DNA from 3 places in the Enterobacter sp. Li2LvB3 genome. Region 2 is predicted to be linked to each of the others. Evidence: predicted binding sites of a transcription regulator. Region 2 holds the regulator's gene; each other region holds the start of a gene.

What was found. The regulator PurR, encoded in region 2, represses purine synthesis genes. The targets are predictions, from matches to a motif close to CANGCAAACGTTTGCNTG.
Region 1: the regulator PurR is predicted to act here: its motif matches at 4,574-4,591, upstream of cvpA (colicin V production protein).
Region 3: the regulator PurR is predicted to act here: its motif matches at 4,973-4,990, upstream of carA (glutamine-hydrolyzing carbamoyl-phosphate synthase small subunit).

What each region holds. Positions count from the first base shown of each region.
Region 1 is NZ_JBSICG010000006.1:170,334-177,585, forward strand. It holds gene truA (tRNA pseudouridine(38-40) synthase TruA) at 1-683, shown strand, start outside; gene ACS603_RS07415 (DedA family protein) at 711-1,370, shown strand; gene accD (acetyl-CoA carboxylase, carboxyltransferase subunit beta) at 1,525-2,430, shown strand; gene folC (bifunctional tetrahydrofolate synthase/dihydrofolate synthase) at 2,500-3,768, shown strand; gene dedD (cell division protein DedD) at 3,758-4,459, shown strand; gene cvpA (colicin V production protein) at 4,647-5,135, shown strand; gene purF (amidophosphoribosyltransferase) at 5,316-6,833, shown strand; gene ACS603_RS07445 (UbiX family flavin prenyltransferase) at 6,923-7,252, shown strand, end outside.
Region 2 is NZ_JBSICG010000003.1:104,646-111,897, reverse strand. It holds gene sodB (superoxide dismutase [Fe]) at 1-392, shown strand, start outside; gene ACS603_RS03515 (MFS transporter) at 429-1,595, opposite strand; gene cydH (cytochrome bd-I oxidase subunit CydH) at 1,761-1,850, opposite strand; gene purR (HTH-type transcriptional repressor PurR) at 2,148-3,173, shown strand; gene punR (DNA-binding transcriptional activator PunR) at 3,190-4,101, opposite strand; gene punC (purine nucleoside transporter PunC) at 4,216-5,415, shown strand; gene cfa (cyclopropane fatty acyl phospholipid synthase) at 5,717-6,865, shown strand.
Region 3 is NZ_JBSICG010000008.1:40,269-47,520, reverse strand. It holds gene ACS603_RS08585 (YgdI/YgdR family lipoprotein) at 1-223, opposite strand, end outside; gene carB (carbamoyl-phosphate synthase large subunit) at 363-3,587, opposite strand; gene carA (glutamine-hydrolyzing carbamoyl-phosphate synthase small subunit) at 3,606-4,754, opposite strand; gene dapB (4-hydroxy-tetrahydrodipicolinate reductase) at 5,209-6,030, opposite strand; gene ispH (4-hydroxy-3-methylbut-2-enyl diphosphate reductase) at 6,236-7,186, opposite strand; gene fkpB (FKBP-type peptidyl-prolyl cis-trans isomerase) at 7,188-7,252, opposite strand, start outside.

The sequences.
Region 1 (7,252 bases), on a different contig from region 2:
CTCAGGTGGCGAATGAGCCGATCAACGTCCTGTGCGCTGGCCGCACGGATGCCGGTGTCCACGGCACCGGGCAGGTGGTTCATTTCGAAACCACCGCTGAACGTAAAGACGCCGCATGGACGCTGGGCGTAAATGCGAATTTACCTGGAGACATTGCGGTTCGTTGGGTGAAAGCTGTGCCGGATGATTTTCATGCGCGCTTCAGCGCCACCGCACGCCGCTACCGCTATGTCATCTATAACCAGCGCCTGCGTCCTGCGGTGTTAAGCCAGGGCGTGACCCATTTTTATGAACCGCTGGATGCAGAACGTATGCACCGTGCGGCGCAGTCTTTGTTAGGAGAAAATGACTTTACGTCGTTCCGTGCGGTGCAGTGTCAGTCCCGTACGCCGTGGCGTAACGTCATGCACATTAACGTCAGTCGTTATGGCGCATATGTGGTGGTAGATATCAAAGCCAATGCCTTTGTACATCATATGGTCAGGAATATTGTTGGCAGCCTGATGGAAGTGGGCGCCGGACACCAGCCGGAGAGCTGGATTGCAGAACTGCTGGCAGTTAAGGACAGAACGCTTGCGGCAGCAACGGCGAAAGCTGAAGGGCTGTATCTGGTATCAGTCGATTATCCGGAACGGTTTGACCTTCCTAAACCGCCAATGGGCCCGCTATTTTTAGCGGACTAAACAAGGTGCAATTAAGGCTTAGATAATATGGACTTAATACGTTTTCTGATTGATTTCATTCTGCATATCGATGTTCACCTGGCGGAGCTGGTCGCACAATATGGCGTGTGGGTATATGCCATTCTGTTCCTGATCCTGTTCTGTGAAACCGGCTTGGTAGTTACACCTTTCCTGCCGGGAGATTCGCTGCTGTTCGTTGCCGGGGCGTTATCGGCGCTGCCAACGAATGATCTGAATGTACATATGATGGTGGCGCTGATGGTTGTCGCAGCGATTGTGGGTGATGCCCTCAACTACACCATTGGTCGGGTGTTCGGTGAGCGATTATTCAGCAACCCTGACTCGAAGATTTTCCGCCGTAGCTACTTAGACAAAACGCACGCGTTCTACGAACGTCATGGCGGCAAAACTATTATCCTTGCGCGATTTGTGCCAATTGTTCGTACTTTTGCCCCCTTTGTGGCAGGAATGGGCCATATGTCCTATCGTCACTTTGCGGCGTACAACGTTGTTGGTGCACTGCTGTGGGTACTGCTGTTTACCTACGCAGGTTACCTGTTTGGTGACCTTCCGGTGGTGCAGGAAAACCTTAAGTTGCTGATTGTAGCCATTATTGTGCTCTCAATCCTGCCAGGCGTTATCGAAATTATTCGCCACAGACGCGCGGCGGCAAAACAAGCGAAGTAAATGCACATCGGCGGTTCGACCACTTTTTTATCCAAAGTTTCGGGCTGTTATGTTTTAATGTGCAACATTCATGGTCTGTTGGAGGCAAAAATGGCATTATTCGCCTCTTATAGCAAAACTGGCATCCGACCAGGTTCAGGCAGAAAGGTTATCAATGAGCTGGATTGAACGAATTAAAAGCAACATAACCCCGACTCGTAAAGCGAGTATTCCAGAAGGGGTATGGACGAAGTGTGATAGCTGCGGCCAGGTTCTGTACCGCGCGGAGCTGGAACGCAATCTTGAGGTGTGTCCTAAGTGTGACCACCACATGCGCATGTCGGCGCGTAACCGCGTGCATAGTCTGCTGGACGAAGGTTCTCTGGTAGAACTGGGTAGCGAACTCGAGCCGAAAGACGTGCTGAAGTTCCGCGATTCCAAAAAATACAAAGATCGTCTGGCCTCTGCTCAGAAAGAGACTGGCGAGAAAGACGCGCTGATCGTGATGAAAGGCACTCTGCACGAGATGCCGGTTGTTGCCGCAGCGTTTGAGTTCTCCTTTATGGGTGGCTCAATGGGCTCCGTAGTGGGGGCGCGTTTCGTTCGTGCTGTAGAGCAGGCGCTGGAAGACAACTGCCCGCTGATCTGCTTCTCCGCCTCTGGTGGCGCACGTATGCAGGAAGCGCTGATGTCCCTGATGCAGATGGCGAAAACCTCTGCTGCGCTGGCGAAAATGCAGGAACGCGGTCTGCCGTACATTTCTGTACTGACCGACCCAACCATGGGTGGTGTCTCTGCAAGCTTCGCGATGCTGGGCGATCTGAACATCGCTGAGCCAAAAGCGCTGATCGGCTTTGCGGGCCCTCGCGTTATCGAACAAACCGTACGTGAAAAACTGCCGCCTGGATTCCAGCGCAGTGAATTCCTTATCGAGAAAGGCGCTATCGACATGATCGTTCGCCGCCCGGAAATGCGCCTGAAACTGGCAAGCATTCTGGCGAAGCTGATGAATCTGCCAGCGCCTAACCCGGATGAGCCGCGCGAAGGCGTGGTCGTACCGGATCAGGAACCCGAAGCCTGATAACTGAAAAGGGCAGGGCCGGTTGGCGCTGCCCTTTTTCTTTCTAATCGTTAATGACAACCGGGCATCATGGAAAATAACAGCATTCCCCAAGCCACGTCGCCCCTGGCCGCGTGGCTTTCTTATCTGGAAAACCTGCACAGTAAAACTATTGATATGGGGCTTGAGCGCGTAAGCCAGGTCGCCGCGCGTCTGGACGTGTTAAAACCGGCACCTTTCGTGTTTACTGTTGCGGGCACTAACGGTAAAGGTACCACCTGCCGCACGCTGGAATCGATACTGATGGCCGCGGGCTTTAAGGTTGGCGTTTACAGCTCTCCGCATCTGGTGCGTTATACCGAGCGTGTGCGCGTACAGAACAGCGAATTGCCGGAATCTGCCCATACCGCCTCCTTTGCCGAAATCGAAGCCGCGCGCGGTGAGATCTCATTAACTTATTTTGAATACGGTACGCTCTCTGCATTGTGGCTGTTTAAGCAGGCACAGCTTGATGTCGTGATTCTGGAAGTTGGCCTGGGCGGGCGTCTTGATGCCACCAATATGGTGGATGCTGATGTCTCCGTGGTGACCAGTATTGCCCTGGATCATACCGACTGGCTGGGGCCGGACAGGGAAAGCATTGGCCGCGAGAAAGCCGGTATTTTCCGCGCTAACAGGCCTGCTGTAGTAGGCGAGCCGGATATGCCGCACACCATTGCTGACGTTGCGAAAGAGAAGGGCGCTGTGCTACTGCGTCGCGGGGTTGACTGGCAGTACGAGGTGCAGGAAAACGGCTGGCGTTTCAGCGATGCTCAGGGTGCGCTGGAAAACCTGCCGCTGCCGCAGGTGCCGCAGCCGAATGCGGCAACCGCACTGGCAGCGCTGCGTGCCAGTGGACTGAACGTTAGTGAACAGGCGATTCGCGATGGCATCCGGAATGCGGTTCTGCCCGGGCGTTTCCAGATTGTCAGTGAGTCACCGCGCGTGATCCTGGATGTGGCGCATAACCCTCATGCGGCAGCATATCTTGCCGGACGTCTTAAATCGTTACCAAAAACCGGGCGCGTCCTGGCGGTTATCGGTATGCTTCATGATAAAGATATCGCTGGCACGCTGGCCTGCATGGAGACTGTGGTCGATTGCTGGTATTGTGCTCCACTGGAGGGGCCACGTGGCGCCACTGCCGAACAGTTGATGGAACATCTCGGCAAAGGCGAAATCTATAAAAGCGTGGCGCTGGCCTGGGAAGCTGCGATGGCAGATGCTAACCCAGAAGATACCGTGCTGGTGTGTGGGTCGTTCCACACCGTAGCACATGTCATGGAAGTGATGGACGCGGGGAGAACCGGTGGCGAGTAAGTTTCAGAACCGTTTAACAGGAACCATTGTGCTTGTTGCGCTGGGGGTGATTATTCTCCCCGGTTTGCTCGACGGGCAGAAAAAGCATTATCAGGACGAATTCGCGGCAATCCCGCTGGTCCCTAAACCGGGCGACCGTGACGAGCCTGATATGTCTCCTGCTGCCACTCAGGCTCTGCCTGCTCAGCCCCCGGAAGGTGCGGCTGAAGAGGTGCGGGCAGGGGATGCTGCGGCACCGTCGCTCGATCCTTCTCGTCTGGCAGTGAACACCAACAGTGAAATCGATCCTGTGCCTGTTCCGGTTGAGCAGCCTAAGCCTGTTGAAAAACCGAAACCTGTCGAGAAACCACAGCCAAAACCGCAGCGTGATAAAACCACCGATCAGCTTGCGGCTGCGTCAGAAACACCGCCTCCGGCAAAACCGGCTCAGCAGGATGCTGCCCCAACCGGTAAAGCCTACGTTGTGCAGCTCGGTGCGCTAAAAAATGCCGATAAAGTCAATGAGGTAGTGGGTAAACTGCGCAGTGCGGGTTATCGGGTTTACACTTCACCTTCCACGCCTGTACAGGGTAAAATCACCCGTATTCTCGTGGGGCCGGAAGCATCTAAAGATAAGCTGAAAGGATCGCTTGGCGAACTGAAGCAAATCTCTGGTCTGAGCGGTGTGGTGATGAATTACAGCGCGAACTGATCTTCCTCTCTCCCCCTGGGGTGAGGGAAACATACGTCCGCAGAGACGTAAAAAGCCTGTGGCGTTGAACATTTTTTCAGCGCCTTTTTTATTTACGCGCGGGAAGGAAATCCCTACGCAAACGTTTTCTTTTTCTGTTAGAATTCGCCCCGAACTGGATGACAGGGCGTTTAATCGTGGGACACATATGGTCTGGATTGATTACGCCATCATTGCGGTGATTGGTTTTTCCTGTCTGGTTAGCCTGATCCGTGGCTTTGTACGTGAAGCGTTATCGCTGGTGACATGGGGTTGTGCTTTCTTTGTTGCCAGTCATTACTACACTTACCTGTCTGTCTGGTTCACGGGCTTTGAAGATGAACTGGTCCGAAATGGAATCGCCATCGCGGTATTGTTTATCGCGACGCTGTTAGTCGGCGCTATCGTGAATTACGTGATAGGTCAGCTGGTCGAGAAAACCGGTCTGTCAGGAACGGACAGGGTGCTCGGGATCTGTTTCGGGGCGTTGCGTGGCGTGCTGATTGTAGCTGCGATACTGTTCTTCCTTGATACCTTTACCGGGTTCTCAAAAAGTGAAGACTGGCAGAAGTCGCAGCTCATTCCAGAGTTCAGCTTCATCATCAGATGGTTCTTTGACTATCTGCAAAGCTCGTCGAGTTTCTTGCCCAGGGCATAAGCTCTGAGATGTGGCTTAGAGTTTGGTTTATTAGGCTATTTTACTTGCCATTTTGAACCAGGGCAGTGCTCACAATCCTCGCGTACTACGTGTACGCTCCGGTTGTTGCGCGCTGTCCGTGTTCAAACTGTCTGCGACAATTACGCCTACTAAACCAAACTCTTAACGAGGAAAAGACGAATGTGCGGTATTGTCGGTATCGCCGGTTTCATGCCGGTAAACCAGTCTATTTATGACGCATTATCGGTGCTTCAGCACCGTGGACAGGATGCAGCAGGCATCATCACCATTGATGCAAACAACTGCTTCCGTTTACGTAAAGCAAACGGCCTGGTAAACGATGTGTTTGAAGCCCGGCATATGCAGCGCCTGCAAGGTAATATGGGGATTGGTCACGTTCGTTATCCTACTGCTGGCAGTTCCAGCGCCTCTGAGGCTCAGCCTTTCTACGTTAACTCTCCATACGGCATCACGCTTGCCCACAATGGCAACCTGACCAACGCCCATGAGCTGCGTAAAAAGCTGTTCGAAGAGAAACGTCGCCACATTAACACGACTTCTGATTCTGAAATCCTGCTCAATATCTTCGCCAGTGAGCTGGATAACTTCCGCCATTATCCGCTGGAAGCAGACAACATCTTTGCCGCCGTTGCCGCGACTAACCGCCAGATCCGTGGCGCGTATGCCTGTGTGGCGATGATTATCGGTCACGGAATGGTTGCCTTCCGCGATCCAAACGGTATCCGTCCGCTGGTGCTCGGCAAGCGCGATCTTGGCGATGGCCGTACTGAATATATGGTTGCCTCTGAAAGCGTGGCGCTGGATACCCTGGGCTTTGAGTTCCTGCGCGACGTCGCACCAGGCGAAGCGGTTTACATCACTGAGAAGGGCCAGCTGTTTACCCGTCAGTGTGCCGACAACCCGGTCAGCAACCCATGCCTGTTCGAATACGTCTATTTCGCCCGTCCTGACTCCTTCATCGATAAGATTTCTGTGTACAGCGCACGCGTGAACATGGGCACCAAACTGGGTGAGAAGATTGCCCGCGAGTGGGACGATCTTGATATCGACGTGGTTATCCCAATCCCGGAAACTTCCTGCGATATCGCACTGGAAATCGCCCGCATTCTGGATAAGCCATACCGTCAGGGTTTTGTGAAAAACCGTTACGTTGGCCGTACCTTTATCATGCCGGGCCAGCAGCTGCGCCGTAAATCGGTGCGCCGTAAGCTGAACGCCAACCGTGCTGAGTTCCGCGACAAGAACGTGCTGCTGGTGGATGACTCCATCGTGCGTGGTACGACGTCTGAGCAGATTATCGAGATGGCGCGTGAAGCTGGTGCGAAGAAAGTGTATCTGGCCTCTGCAGCACCGGAAATCCGCTTCCCGAACGTGTATGGCATCGATATGCCAACCGCCAATGAGCTGATTGCTCACGGTCGCGAAGTGGACGAAATTCGCCAGATAATCGGTGCCGACGGCCTGATCTTCCAGGACCTGACCGATCTGATCGACGCCGTACGCGCCGAGAACCCGGATATTCAGCAGTTCGAATGCTCCGTATTCAACGGTATCTACGTAACTAAAGACGTTGACCAGCAGTATCTCGACTACCTTGACTCGCTGCGCAACGACGATGCGAAAGCCGTCCAGCTGCAAAACGATCTCGAAAGCTTAGAGATGCACAACGAAGGTTGATGTTTCGGCAAGTGAGGGCGTTCGCCCTCACTTGCAACTCCCCATAAAATCCTGCACAGTCAGCCCTGAATTCAGCAAGGGCAAAAATCATGAAACGACTCATTGTAGGGATCAGCGGTGCCAGCGGCGCAATTTACGGCGTTCGTCTGTTGCAGATACTGCGTGATGTGGCAGAAGTGGAAACCCATCTGGTGATGAGCCAGGCGGCGCGTCAGACACTCTCCCTCGAAACCGATTTCTCCCTGCGCGATGTTCAGTCACTGGCTGATGTGGTTCACGATGCCCGTGATATCGCGGCCAGCATCTCTTCGGGTTCGTTTAAAACGGCGGGAATGGTGATTTTGCCCTGCTCAATTAAAACCCTCTCAGGCATTGTTAACAGCTATACCGACACGCTGGTGACGCGCGCTGCGGATGTG
Region 2 (7,252 bases):
TGTTTAACAACGCCGCTCAGGTCTGGAACCACACGTTTTACTGGCACTGCCTGGCACCTAATGCAGGCGGAGAACCCACCGGTGAACTGGCCGCAGCCATCAATGCCGCGTTCGGCAGCTTTGCTGATTTCAAAGCGAAATTCACTGACGCAGCAATTAAAAACTTTGGATCTGGCTGGACCTGGCTTGTGAAAGAAGCCGATGGCAAACTGGCTATCGTATCAACATCCAACGCGGGTACACCGCTGACCACCAGCGCAACCCCGCTGATGACCGTCGATGTGTGGGAACATGCTTACTACATCGATTACCGTAACGCACGCCCGAACTACCTGGAGCATTTCTGGGCGCTGGTTAACTGGGAATTTGTTGCGAAGAACCTCGCAGCGTAAGAGACACGCAGAAGGGTTCGCCCTTCTGCGTTATGATTATTCAGCCGCGCAGGCCGTTTCTGGCTGTTTACGACCCGACATCAGTACCAGCAGTAACCCCAGAGCCGCAATAATCGCCCCCATTACCGGCACAAAGCTGTACCCCAGGCCACCCGAAATCACTGCACCACCGGCCGCAGCGCCCAGTGCATTACCCAGGTTAAACGCACCAATATTCACGGATGAAGAGAGTCCTGGCGCTTCATGCGCCACACGCATTACCCGCATCTGCAACGGCGGAACCACGGCAAAGGTCGCCGCACCCCATACCACCATCGCAATGGCTGCGCCAAATTCGTTACGCGCCAGCCACGGAATGGCCACCATGATGACAATTAGCAGCGTTAAGAAGCCTTTCAGCGTGCCACTCACGGAACGGTCTGCCAGCTTACCGCCCAGGTAGTTACCGATAGAGAACCCTACGCCAATCAGCACCAGCATCGCGGTAATAAAGACCGGCGTGACATGAGTAATGTCGTGCAGCACGGGCGAAATATAGGTATAGAGCGTGAACATCGCCCCAGCCCCCAGCACGGTGGTCAGCAGCGCAGACAATACCTGAGGACGAACCAGCACGGACAGCTCTTTGCGTACATCAGGGCGTTCGCCTGCGCTGCCTTTTGGCAACGAGAAGAACAGTGCGACCATAGCAATCACGCCCAGTGCAGCGGTTGCCAGGAACGACATACGCCAGCCGATCGCTTCACCCAGCCACGTGGCCGCAGGTACACCGCCGATGTTGGCAATGGTCAGACCCATAAACATGGTTGCCACGGCGCTGGCCTGCTTATGTTTAGGTACAACGCTTGCTGCAACCACCGAGCCCAGTCCGAAGAAGGCACCGTGGTTAAGGCTGGTCAGGATACGTGACAACATCAGCGTCGTGTAATCCGGTGAAAGCGCGGAAAGCACATTCCCCAGGGTAAAAATAGCCATCAGGAAAATCAGCGCATTACGGCGCGCACGGTGTGAAAGCAGCAACGTCATTAACGGTGCCCCTACCATCACGCCAATCGCGTAGGCGCTAATCAGCATACCGGCCGCCGGGATAGAGACGTCTACACCCCGGGCGATAACAGGCAATAACCCCATCGGGGAAAATTCGGTGGTGCCAATCCCAAAAGCGCCAATCGCCAGGGCCAGCAGAGGATAATTGATTTTCATGAGTCAACTCCGGATGCCGTGTCGTACCGCGACACAGAACAAAGAAGCAAAAAGCATGACACCAATCACAAAAAATGAGAAGTTAACAATTTGGCAAAAGATTATTGCCGGAGAAGTAACAATCAGCGAGGAATGTGGAGGGAGAGAACTCTCCCCCCGCGTAAATCAGTGCAATACAGCCGTCAGACCAGCTGCAACAATCAGTGCCAGCACGATAACGGTGGTCGTCAGCGAAAACTTAAGATCGGTACTCATCAATTTTTCTCCTTTTAATCACCTTACGAAAAGTGAGCTTGCTCATTTTTACACAGTTTACGTCAAAAATCTTCCTGGATTTAAACTGATATCCACTTTTGCTCTTCCCCTTTTCATCAAGATAGGACAAAATTCCACGCTAAATTTATTAGCGTACCGGCCATTGACCCCCTCCTGACGTCCTGTGTCGTTTTCCCGGCGTGTCGCAATTCCAGATTGCGTGATAAGGGTGAGAGAAGGCAAACGTTTACCTTCAAGTTTTTCAGGAGCTTAGGATATGGTCTGGAGTGACATTTAATGGCAACAATTAAAGACGTGGCAAAACGCGCAAACGTTTCCACTACAACCGTATCACATGTAATTAACAAAACCCGTTTTGTAGCGGAAGAGACGCGTAATGCCGTCTGGGCGGCGATCAAAGAACTGCACTATTCGCCAAGCGCGGTCGCACGTAGCCTTAAAGTTAATCACACCAAATCCATTGGTTTGCTGGCCACCAGCAGCGAAGCTGCATATTTCGCAGAGATAATCGAGGCGGTCGAGAAAAACTGCTTCCAGAAAGGCTATACCCTGATCCTGGGTAACGCGTGGAACAACCATGAGAAACAGCGCGCTTATCTGTCAATGATGGCGCAAAAACGCGTGGATGGCCTGCTGGTCATGTGTTCCGAATACCCGGATTCTGTGCTCTCCATGCTGGAAGAGTACCGTCACATCCCAATGGTGGTGATGGACTGGGGTGAAGCGCACGCCGATTTTACTGACTCAGTAATCGATAACGCCTTTGAAGGCGGTTACATGGCCGGTCGTTATCTGGTAGAACGGGGTCACCGCGAGATTGGCGTGATTCCAGGTCCACTGGAGCGTAACACCGGTGCAGGCCGTCTGGCCGGATTTATGAAAGCCATGGAAGAAGCACTGATCACCGTTCCAGAAAACTGGATTGTTCAGGGTGACTTTGAGCCTGAATCCGGTTACCGCGCAATGCAGCAAATAGTCTCCCAACCGCATCGTCCGACTGCTGTCTTCTGCGGTGGCGATATTATGGCGATGGGTGCGCTTTGTGCTGCCGATGAGCTGGGTTTGCGCGTACCGCAGGATATTTCTGTGATCGGGTATGACAACGTGCGCAACGCGCGTTTCTTCACCCCGGCGCTGACCACTATTCATCAGCCGAAAGATTCTCTGGGTGAAACAGCCTTCAACATGCTGATGGACAGGATCGTTAACAAACGTGAAGAGTCGCAGTCAATTGAAGTCCACCCGCGTCTTATCGAACGTCGCTCCGTGGCGGACGGTCCTTTCCGCGACTACCGCCGTTAATCGTGTACGGAGCCAGTTAATCTGGCTCCCGTAACCACTCCCTGTTCAGCGTTTCACTGTCCCCCAGGTAATCCAGCAGCCAGGCCATCGCGGGCGATACGTCACTTTGCTGCCAGGTCAGACAACAGGCCGCGTCCGGGAATGGGTTTTCAAGCTCAAGGGCAACCCACTCCCCGGCATCGATTCGTGGTCTGGCAAAATGGACCGGCACCATTGCCACACACAACCCGGCAGAAAGGCAGGTCGCGGAGGATTCCCAGTCGGGCGCAATCACCCGTCGCTGGTTATCCAGAAGCCAGGTCACACGCTTGGGTAACGAGCGTGACGTATCTTCCAGTACCAGCGATGGCCAGTTACGCAGGGTATCATCGCTTAACGGCCCTGCCATTGCCGCCAGCGGGTGATCGCTTGCCACCACGCATTTCCAGCTTAACATTCCCATATCGCGAAATGCGTAACGTCCCCCAACGGGTATGGCCTGTGTTGCGCCGATCGCCATCTCTGCCCTGCCATCTGCCAGCGCATCCCAGACACCGTTAAAGACTTCCTGCGATACCCGCAGCTCGACATCGGAGAAGTGGCGATAAAAATCGACAATCATCTGCCGGGTACGTTCAGGTTTTACGATGTTATCCACCGCAATAGAAAGATGACCTCGCCAGCCATTAGCAATCTGCTGACACTGTTCACGAGTGATCTGCATTTTTTTGATAACAGAACGCCCTTCTTTCAAAAACCACGCCCCGGCAGGCGTTAACTCCACGTCGCGATGGCGGCGTTCAAACAGCGGAACGGCCAGCCACTCCTCAAGCTGACGCACCGTGTAGCTAATGGCCGAGGGGACGCGGTGTAGTTCCTGCGCGGCTCCGCTGAAGCTGCCGTTACGGGCGACAGCATCCACAACTTCAAGAGAATAATCTGACCACATTTTCTGCCTGCAAAAAATTTGAATGCACCCGCCAAATATTAGCGTTTCACAAGCCGCTTTGCACTCCCTACACTCTGCGCCAACGTACCCTGCCTCCTTAAGGAGAATAAAACAATGCAACCCAGGAAAGGTTTTTTAGTCTGGCTCGGCGGCTTAAGCGTGCTGGGCTTTTTAGCTACCGATATGTACTTACCCGCATTCGCTGCAATGCAGGAAGATTTGCAAACGCCTGCCGCGGCCATTAGCGCCAGCCTGAGTTTGTTCCTCGCCGGTTTTGCCTTTGCACAGCTGCTGTGGGGGCCGCTCTCCGACCGTTTTGGTCGTAAACCAGTGCTGTTACTGGGTCTGGCAATTTTTGCCGTAGGCTGTCTTGGGATGTTGTGGGTACGCGATGCAACCTGGTTACTGGTGCTGCGTTTTGTTCAGGCCGTCGGCGTTTGTGCCGCAGCGGTCACCTGGCAGGCGCTGGTGACGGATTACTATCCGGCTTCACGGACCAATCGAATTTTTGCCACTATTATGCCGCTGGTTGGCCTCTCTCCCGCGCTTGCACCACTGCTGGGCAGTTGGATCCTGGCGCATTTCGACTGGCAGGCGATTTTCGCCACCCTGTTTGCCATCACTCTGGTGCTGATGCTGCCCGCATTCGCCCTGAAACCTGCGCATAAAAAAGAGACACATCCGGAAGCGAAGCCAATTACCTTTACCTCTTTGCTGCGCACCAAAGCGTACCGCGGCAACGTGCTTATCTACGCCGCCTGTTCAGCCAGCTTCTTTGCATGGCTGACCGGCTCACCCTTTATTCTGCACGATATGGGGTACAGCCCGGCGGCCATCGGCCTGAGCTATGTTCCACAGACTATCGCCTTCCTGGTGGGCGGTTACGGTTGCCGTGCGGCGCTGCAAAAATGGCAGGGGCAGCAGATGTTACCCTGGCTGCTGGCGCTGTACGCTTTAAGCGTTATTGGTACCTGGGCCGTCGGCTTTATTCCGGGTGCTGGTCTGGCGGAAATCCTGATTCCATTCTGTGTGATGGCAATTGCTAACGGTGCCATTTACCCGATTGTGGTGGCGCAGGCTTTACGGCCGTTCCCACAGGCAACGGGCCGTGCGGCAGCCTTGCAGAACACACTGCAACTGGGGCTGTGCTTCCTGGCAAGCCTGGTGGTATCGGCACTGATTGCAACACCACTGCTCACCACCACCAGCGTGATGCTGGTTACCGTTGCACTTGCTGGCATCGGCTATCAGATGCAGTCATCGGCACACCGTGAGGATAATACGGCAGCCCAGGCTGAAACATCGCACGCATAATCGCACCAGCAATTATGTTACATTTCAGTGATTAGGTTGCTAAGAATTTTCTATTGAATCACCAAATTTTGAGGCCTATACTAAATTTGGTTCGATTAAATACGATAAATATTAAGTGTTAACGGGAGCCGGAGTGCTCCCGTTTTACCATGGAAGGCCTTTCGGCAAGGGTTATCTCCCTTCCTCTGTTCTACGTCGGATACTAGCCTCACGGGGCGTAATACCGTGAGATTTCTCACAAACCAAAAAAAGCGTCTACGCTGTTTGAAGGTTCTGATCACAGCAAGGTGATGGAGAAGCTATGAGTTCATCGTGTATAGAAGAAGTCAGCGTTCCGGACGACAACTGGTCCCGGATCGTCACTGAACTATTGGGTCGTGCAGGCATCACTATCAACGGGCCTTCCCCATCCGATCCCCAAATCAAACATCCCGATTTTTTCAAGCGTGTATTGCAAGAGGGATCGTTAGGACTGGGTGAAAGTTATATGGATGGCTGGTGGGAATGCGAGCGGCTGGATATCTTTTTCTCAAGCGTTTTACGCGCCGGGCTGGAGAGTCAGCTTCCCCGTAATGTGAAGGATACCCTGCGTGTCGCTGCTGCCCGCTTGTTCAACCTGCAAAGCAAAAAACGGGCATGGATCGTGGGTAAAGAGCATTACGATCTGGGTAATGACCTCTTTAGCCGGATGCTTGATCCCTACATGCAATACTCTTGTGCCTACTGGAAAGAGGCCTCGACGCTTGAAGAGGCCCAGCAGGCGAAACTGCGTCTGATCTGCGAGAAATTGCAGTTACAGCCGGGGATGCGCGTGCTGGATATCGGCTGCGGCTGGGGTGGTCTTGCATACTATATGGCGAAAAACTACGGTGTCAGCGTGGTAGGTGTGACTATCTCTGCAGAACAGCAGAAAATGGCGCAGGAGCGGTGTCACGACCTGGACGTCAATATTCTGCTCCAGGATTACCGCGAGCTACACGATCAGTTCGACCGCATTGTCTCTGTCGGGATGTTCGAGCACGTTGGGCCTAAAAACTACAGAACCTATTTTTCGGTAGCAGACCGTAATCTGAAACCGGATGGTATCTTCCTGCTTCACACCATTGGTTCGAAAAAGACCGACCATAGTGTTGATCCATGGATCAATAAATACATCTTTCCGAATGGCTGTTTACCGTCGGTTCGCCAGATAGCGAACGCCAGCGAACCCCACTTTATTGTGGAGGACTGGCATAACTTTGGCGCAGATTACGACACCACGTTGATGGCATGGCAGTCGCGTTTTCTCGATGCCTGGCCAGAGATTGCCGACAACTATTCCGAACGATTCAAACGGATGTTCATATATTACCTGAACGCCTGCGCGGGTGCATTCAGGGCGCGTGATATACAGCTATGGCAGGTGGTTTTCAGTCATGGTGTTGAACATGGTTTGCGGGTCGCCCGCTAAAAAATAACCCCGGATATCCGGGGTTATACCAGTCAGTTAAGCGATATTAAGCCACTCTGTTATTTTAGTGGCATCGTTCCGTTCACTCAGACTCTCCTGCTACCTGCCTAATCCGCTGTGGTGAACGTGCTAAGGGGGTCGCCGCCCCCTTAGCAATCCCGGCTCCCGGCAAAGAAAATCGCCGCTTCGGCGATTTTCAGCCGGACTCACGCTCCCTCAACCTTCTCTGCGGCCTGAAAGTGGCACGGATGTTGAGTCCCGCAGAAATCGGCGAACCGGAGGCCGGATGACAAGGGCTGGACGCCAGGGATGGCGGCCAGAGGCGAAATGAGACAGGATGTCGAGTCGAGCCGACCGCAGGCAAACGGTCGGGAGGTGAGCGCAGTG
Region 3 (7,252 bases), on a different contig from region 2:
GCTCATCCATCGATTTCACCTGGTCACGATTAATCTGCTCCGTTTTACCGGTTTCAGCATTTTTGTAAGACACCATACCGGTATCTTCATCGACCTGCGGTTTCCCGTCAGTGACGATGGTTTTGCCATCGGTGGTTTTTAATGCCTGATTAGAGGAACAGCCCGCGACGGTGAACAGCGCTGCGGCAGCAAAGACAGAAGTGATAAGTAATTTATTTTGCATGGTGTTTTCCCCTGCATTCAGTTGGATTTCGTTATCGACCTAACCATTTTAGGCTAACTGACTGAAAGAGGATGGAAAACCAGAAGGTTCTGAAGGTGGGGATAATGCCCGGCCGCGGAATGCCGCCGGGCATTTTTACTTACTTGTTAATCTGCGCGTGCATTTCCTGCACCGAAATCACCTTCTCGGTCGCATCCGCGTTCAGCGCCATAGCTGTTGCGAAACCGCCGTTCAGGGTGGTGTCGTAGTGCACCTTGTATTGCAGCGCGCTGCGGCGAATCAGCTTAGAGTCTTCAATCGCCTGGCGGCCCGCCGTGGTGTTGATGATGTAGGTGTATTCGCCATTCTTGATACGGTCCTGAATGTGCGGACGACCTTCATGCACCTTGTTCACCAGACGTGGATTGATACCCGCTTCACCCAGCACAATCGCCGTGCCGTGGGTTGCATCCAGCTCGAAGCCCTGTTTCAGCAGCTTGGCGGCCAGGTCAACCACGCGCTCTTTATCACCTTCGCGCACAGAGAGCAGCGCACGGCCTGATTTTCTCATGGTGGAGCTACTGCCCAGTTGCGCTTTCGCGAACGCTTCTGCGAAGGTGCGGCCCACGCCCATCACTTCCCCGGTAGAGCGCATTTCTGGCCCTAACAGTGGGTCAACGCCCGGGAATTTGTTGAACGGCAGTACCACTTCTTTCACCGAGTAGTACGGTGGAATGATTTCTTTCGTCACGCCCTGCTGAGCCAGCGTCTGGCCTGCCATCACGCGCGCCGCCACTTTCGCCAGCGGAACGCCGGTCGCTTTGGAGACGAACGGTACGGTACGTGCCGCACGCGGGTTCACTTCAATCAGGTACACTTCGTTGTTTTTTACAGCGAACTGGACGTTCATCAGACCACGAACCTGCAACTCGAAGGCCAGTTTCTGCACCTGCTGGCGCATCACGTCCTGAATTTCCTGGCTCAGCGTATACGCTGGCAGAGAACATGCAGAGTCACCGGAGTGCACGCCCGCCTGTTCGATGTGCTCCATGATGCCGCCAATCAGCACCATTTCGCCGTCGCAGATGGCGTCCACGTCCACTTCTACAGCATCGTCCAGGAAGCGGTCGAGCAGCACTGGCGCATCGTTAGAGACGCTTACCGCAGTCTGGAAGTAGCGACGCAGGTCGGCTTCGTCGTAGACGATTTCCATTGCGCGGCCACCGAGTACGTAGGAAGGACGCACCACCAGCGGATAACCGATATCTTTTGCCTTCTCAACGGCCATCTCAATCGCGGTGACGGTGGCGTTTGCCGGTTGTTTCAGCTTCAGACGGTCAACCGCCTGCTGGAAACGCTCACGGTCTTCGGCACGGTCAATCGCATCCGGGCTTGTCCCGATAACCGGTACACCGGCTGCTTCCAGCGCACGCGCCAGTTTCAGCGGGGTCTGGCCGCCGTACTGCACGATGACGCCTTTCGGCTTCTCGATACGTACGATTTCCAGCACGTCTTCCAGCGTTACCGGCTCAAAGTACAGACGGTCAGAAGTGTCGTAGTCAGTCGATACGGTTTCTGGGTTACAGTTAACCATGATGGTTTCGTAACCGTCTTCACGCAGCGCCAGAGAGGCGTGTACGCAGCAGTAATCGAACTCGATGCCCTGGCCGATACGGTTTGGCCCGCCGCCCAGTACCATAATCTTGTCGCGGTCGACAGACGGGTTCGCTTCGCACTCATCTTCATACGTGGAGTACATGTACGCGGTGTCGGTCGCAAACTCTGCTGCACAGGTATCTACACGTTTGTAAACCGGGTGCAGGTTGTACTGGTCACGCAGCTTGCGGATTTCCGCTTCGCGTACGCCCGCCAGTTTTGCCAGACGCGCATCGGCAAAGCCTTTACGCTTCAGCACGCGCAGGAAATCAGCGTCAAGGCCGGTGATGCCCAGCTCCGCCACTTGCTCTTCCAGACGAACCAGCTCTTCAATCTGCACCAGGAACCAGCGGTCGATGTTGGTCAGGTTGAACACGCCATCTACGGACAGACCAGCACGGAAGGCATCGGCGATGTACCAGATACGCTCTGCGCCTGCATCTTTCAGCTCGCGGCGAATTTTGGTCAGCGCTTCCGGGTCATCCAGGCTCACTTTCGGGTCAAAACCGGTCGCGCCCACTTCCAGGCCACGCAGCGCTTTCTGCATGGATTCCTGCTGGGTGCGGCCAATTGCCATCACTTCGCCCACGGATTTCATCTGGGTTGTCAGACGGTCGTTTGCGCCAGCAAATTTCTCGAAGTTGAAGCGAGGGATTTTCGTCACAACGTAGTCGATAGACGGTTCGAAGGACGCAGGGGTGCGGCCGCCGGTGATGTCGTTCATCAGCTCGTCGAGGGTGTAACCCACCGCCAGTTTCGCGGCGATTTTGGCAATCGGGAAGCCGGTTGCTTTTGAAGCCAGCGCTGAGGAACGGGATACACGCGGGTTCATTTCGATAACAATCAGGCGGCCGGTTTTCGGGTTCACCGAGAACTGAACGTTAGAACCACCGGTTTCAACGCCGATTTCACGCAGTACCGCCATCGAGGCGTTACGCATGATTTGATACTCTTTATCGGTCAGCGTCTGGGCTGGCGCTACCGTGATAGAGTCGCCGGTGTGAATACCCATCGCATCGAAGTTTTCGATGGAGCAGACGATGATGCAGTTGTCGTTTTTATCACGCACCACTTCCATCTCGTACTCTTTCCAGCCAATCAGCGATTCATCAATCAGCAGCTCTTTGGTTGGGGAGAGGTCCAGACCACGTTCGCAAATCTCTTCGAACTCTTCACGGTTGTAAGCGATACCGCCGCCGGTGCCGCCCATGGTGAAGGAAGGACGGATGATGCACGGATAACCTACGTCGGCCGCAACAGCCAGCGCTTCTTCCATATTGTGTGCAATACCGGAACGCGCGGTGTCGAGGCCGATTTTTTTCATCGCCACGTCGAAGCGACGACGGTCTTCTGCTTTATCAATCGCATCGGCGGTGGCACCAATCATGGTCACACCAAACTCTGCCAGCACGCCCTGACGCTCAAGCTCCAGCGCACAGTTCAGTGCAGTCTGGCCGCCCATCGTTGGCAGCACCGCATCCGGGCGCTCTTTTTCGATGATTTTGCGAACCACTTCCCAGTGAATCGGCTCGATGTAAGTTGCATCAGCCATTTCCGGGTCGGTCATGATGGTTGCCGGGTTAGAGTTCACCAGAATGACGCGGTAGCCCTCTTCACGCAGCGCTTTACACGCCTGCGCACCGGAGTAGTCGAATTCACAGGCCTGGCCGATAACGATCGGGCCAGCGCCAAGGATCAGGATGCTTTTTATGTCTGTACGTTTTGGCATTGTCTTCTCGGCTCCTGATTATTTAGCGGTCTTACGGTAAAGCTCAATAAGTTCGATGAAGTGATCGAACAGCGGCGCAGCATCGTGTGGGCCAGGGCTGGCTTCCGGGTGACCCTGGAAGCTAAACGCAGGCTTATCGGTACGGTGGATACCTTGCAGGGTGCCATCGAACAGCGATTTGTGCGTTACGCGAAGGCTGGCAGGCATGGAAGCCTCATCCACCGCGAAGCCGTGGTTCTGCGCCGTAATCATTACGGTGTTGTTGTCGATATCTTTCACCGGGTGGTTACCACCGTGGTGACCGAACTTCATCTTAACGGTGTTCGCACCGCTCGCCAGTGCCAGCAACTGATGGCCGAGGCAGATGCCGAAGACCGGGATATCGGTTTCCAGGAAGGACTTAATCGCGTCGATAGCGTAATCGCACGGCGCCGGGTCACCTGGGCCGTTTGAGAGGAAGATACCGTCCGGGTTCATCTTCAACACGTCTTCAGCCGAGGTTTTCGCCGGAACCACGGTCAGGCGGCAGCCACGGTCAACCAACATGCGCAGGATATTGCGCTTGGCACCGAAATCGTATGCAACAACGTGGAACGGCAGCTCGCTTTCTGATTTCGCTTCCGGCAGGTCGCCTTCCAGCATCCAGCTCCCCTGCGTCCAGCTGTAGGCTTCGGCTGTCGTCACTTCTTTCGCCAGGTCCATACCGTTCAGACCCGGGAAGGCTTTCGCTTTTTCAAGCGCCAGTGCCGCATCCAGGTTATCACCTGCGATGATGCAGCCGTTCTGTGCACCCTTCTCGCGCAGCAGACGCGTTAACTTACGGGTATCGATATCGGCAATCGCCACGATGTTATGGCGTTTCAGGTAAGAAGAGAGGTCTTCAGTATTGCGGAAGTTGCTGGCAATCAGCGGCAGGTCACGAATGACCAGGCCTTGCGCATGTACCTGAGAGGATTCTTCGTCAGCAGCATTGGTGCCGACATTGCCGATATGAGGATAAGTAAGAGTAACGATTTGGCGAGAATAGGAAGGATCAGTGAGGATTTCTTGATAACCGGTCATTGAAGTATTGAAAACGACTTCCCCAACCGCCGAACCCGTTGCCCCTATGGCCCGACCGATAAACTGGGTTCCGTCTTCCAGAACCAATAGCGCTGACTTAATCAAAACACCCTCCAGAGAATATTCACTCACTTTATTTGCATATTAATTCATAACCACGTCATGAAGCAATGCAAATGTGTTGCCAGCGGATTTTTGGCAAACGGCGGCATTTTGGGTATTCAGAGGGTGAAAGTCAACTTAAAACGGATATTTTGTTTATTCTTTTGCAAGCCTGGTGGCGGGAATGTGCTTTAAGCGACAAAAAGATCAAGTAAATCACATCGGAAAACGCTTGCGCGGCAAGTTTAATGGAAATCTGCGTCCTGACACAATAAAAAGTAGACCAGATGGTCAAAATTTACATTACCGCAACACAAAACCAGAGGAAGACTGCAATATTTAAGCGCTTTGACAGTAAAAATATGAAAGATAGATAAAATAAAAGGGCAATAAATTATTGCCCTATGCAATCAATACATTACGACTGCAATAACCACATCACGATGGGTAATAAATCTTACAAATTGTTAAGATCGAGCACATCTCTCATATCAAAAAGACCATTATCCTTGCCTTTTAACCACAAAGCAGAACGCACGGCACCATTTGCAAAGGTCATACGGCTGGAGGCTTTATGCGTAATCTCCACACGTTCGCCAATATCGGCGAACATCGCTGTATGTTCGCCGACGATGTCGCCTGCACGGACGGTTGCAAAACCAATCGTGCCCGGAACACGTTCGCCGGTGTGTCCTTCGCGGGTATACACCGCGCAGTCTTTCAAATCTTTATCCAGTGCATGAGCAATCGCTTCGCCCATCGCCAGCGCCGTGCCCGATGGCGCATCGACTTTATAGCGGTGGTGAGCTTCGACAATCTCAATGTCGGTGTAGTCACCCATCACTTTCGCGGCCTTCTCCAGCAGCTTCAGCATGACGTTTACGCCCACGCTGAAGTTAGCGGCGAAGACAATCGCAATCTCATTTGACGCATCCTGGATGGCCTGTTTACCGGCATCATCAAAACCGGTGGTACCAATCACCATGCCTTTACCGTGCTGGCGGCAAAACGCCAGGTGGTTCAGCGTCCCTTCCGGGCGCGTGAAATCGATGAACACATCAAAGTCATCTTTTACGGCATCCAGGCTGCTCTGTACGCTAACGCCCGTCTTGCCTGCGCCTGCCAGCTCACCGGCATCGGTTCCCAGAAGCGATGAACCTTCACGCTCCAGCGCCGCGCCAAGTGCCACGCCATCCATCTGTAGTGCCGCCTGAATCAGCTGGCGACCCATACGTCCACCCGCGCCCGCAATAGCGACACGGATCTGTGCATCATGCATAGTTATTCTCTTACGTTAAAATGATGTAAACCGTTTTCAGATTAACCAGCCTGAGTGAAGGCTGCCAACTGAAAACACCGATAATTAGAATTTAACGTGAAACCGACTTAAATATCAGTAAAAGACATGATTAAGTCATCACGATAAAAGATTGGCAAAAAAAAAGGCCAGCACAGGAGGTGCTGGCCTTTTATCTGAAAAGGGATTATTCCACTTCGCGTGCATCGATACGCAGTTCTTTCGGGACTTCGAAAACGATGTTCTCTTCGCGTCCTTCCAGCGGTATCGCTTCGCCACCACCCAGCTCCTGCAAGCGGGCAATCACGTTCTGAACCAGAATATCCGGTGCAGATGCCCCGGCAGTGACGCCGACGCAGGCGGCGCTTTTAACCCACGCTTCCTGAATGTCCGTTGCATCATCAATCAGGAATGCCGCTTTCCCCATACGCTGCGCAAGCTCAGCCAGACGGTTGGAGTTAGAAGAGTTCTTCGAGCCAACAACCAGCACTACATCCGCCTGTTCAGCCAGGGCGCGTACGGCTTCCTGACGGTTAGTGGTGGCGTAGCAGATATCATCTTTACGCGGCCCAACGATTTTCGGGAAACGCTGACGAAGCGCATCAATCACATCAGAGGTGTCATCCACAGAGAGCGTAGTCTGAGTCATAAACGACAGACGGGCTTCGTTTTTCACGTCCAGGGTAAACACATCTTCCGGTGATTCGACCAGGTACATGCCCCCTTCCGGGTTGCTGTACTGCCCCATGGTGCCTTCGACTTCCGGATGGCCTGCATGGCCAATCAGGATCGACTCTTCACCGCGACGGCTGGCGCGTGCCACTTCCATATGCACTTTCGTCACTAACGGACAAGTGGCATCGAAGACGGTTAAATCACGGCTTTTCGCTTCGTTACGTACCGCCTGAGACACCCCATGCGCAGAGAAAATCAGGATCGCGCCGTCCGGCACTTCACTGATCTGTTCAATAAAGATAGCGCCACGCTCGCGCAGGCTATCCACCACGTAACGGTTGTGCACCACTTCATGACGCACATAAATTGGCGCGCCGTAGATTTCCAGCGCGTTTTCAACAATGCTGATAGCGCGGTCTACACCGGCGCAAAAGCCGCGCGGGTTAGCCAACAGGATCTGCATTTCAGGCCTCCAGTGCCGGATCAATCTCCAGCACTTCAATATCAAAATGGACGGTACGCCCGGCAA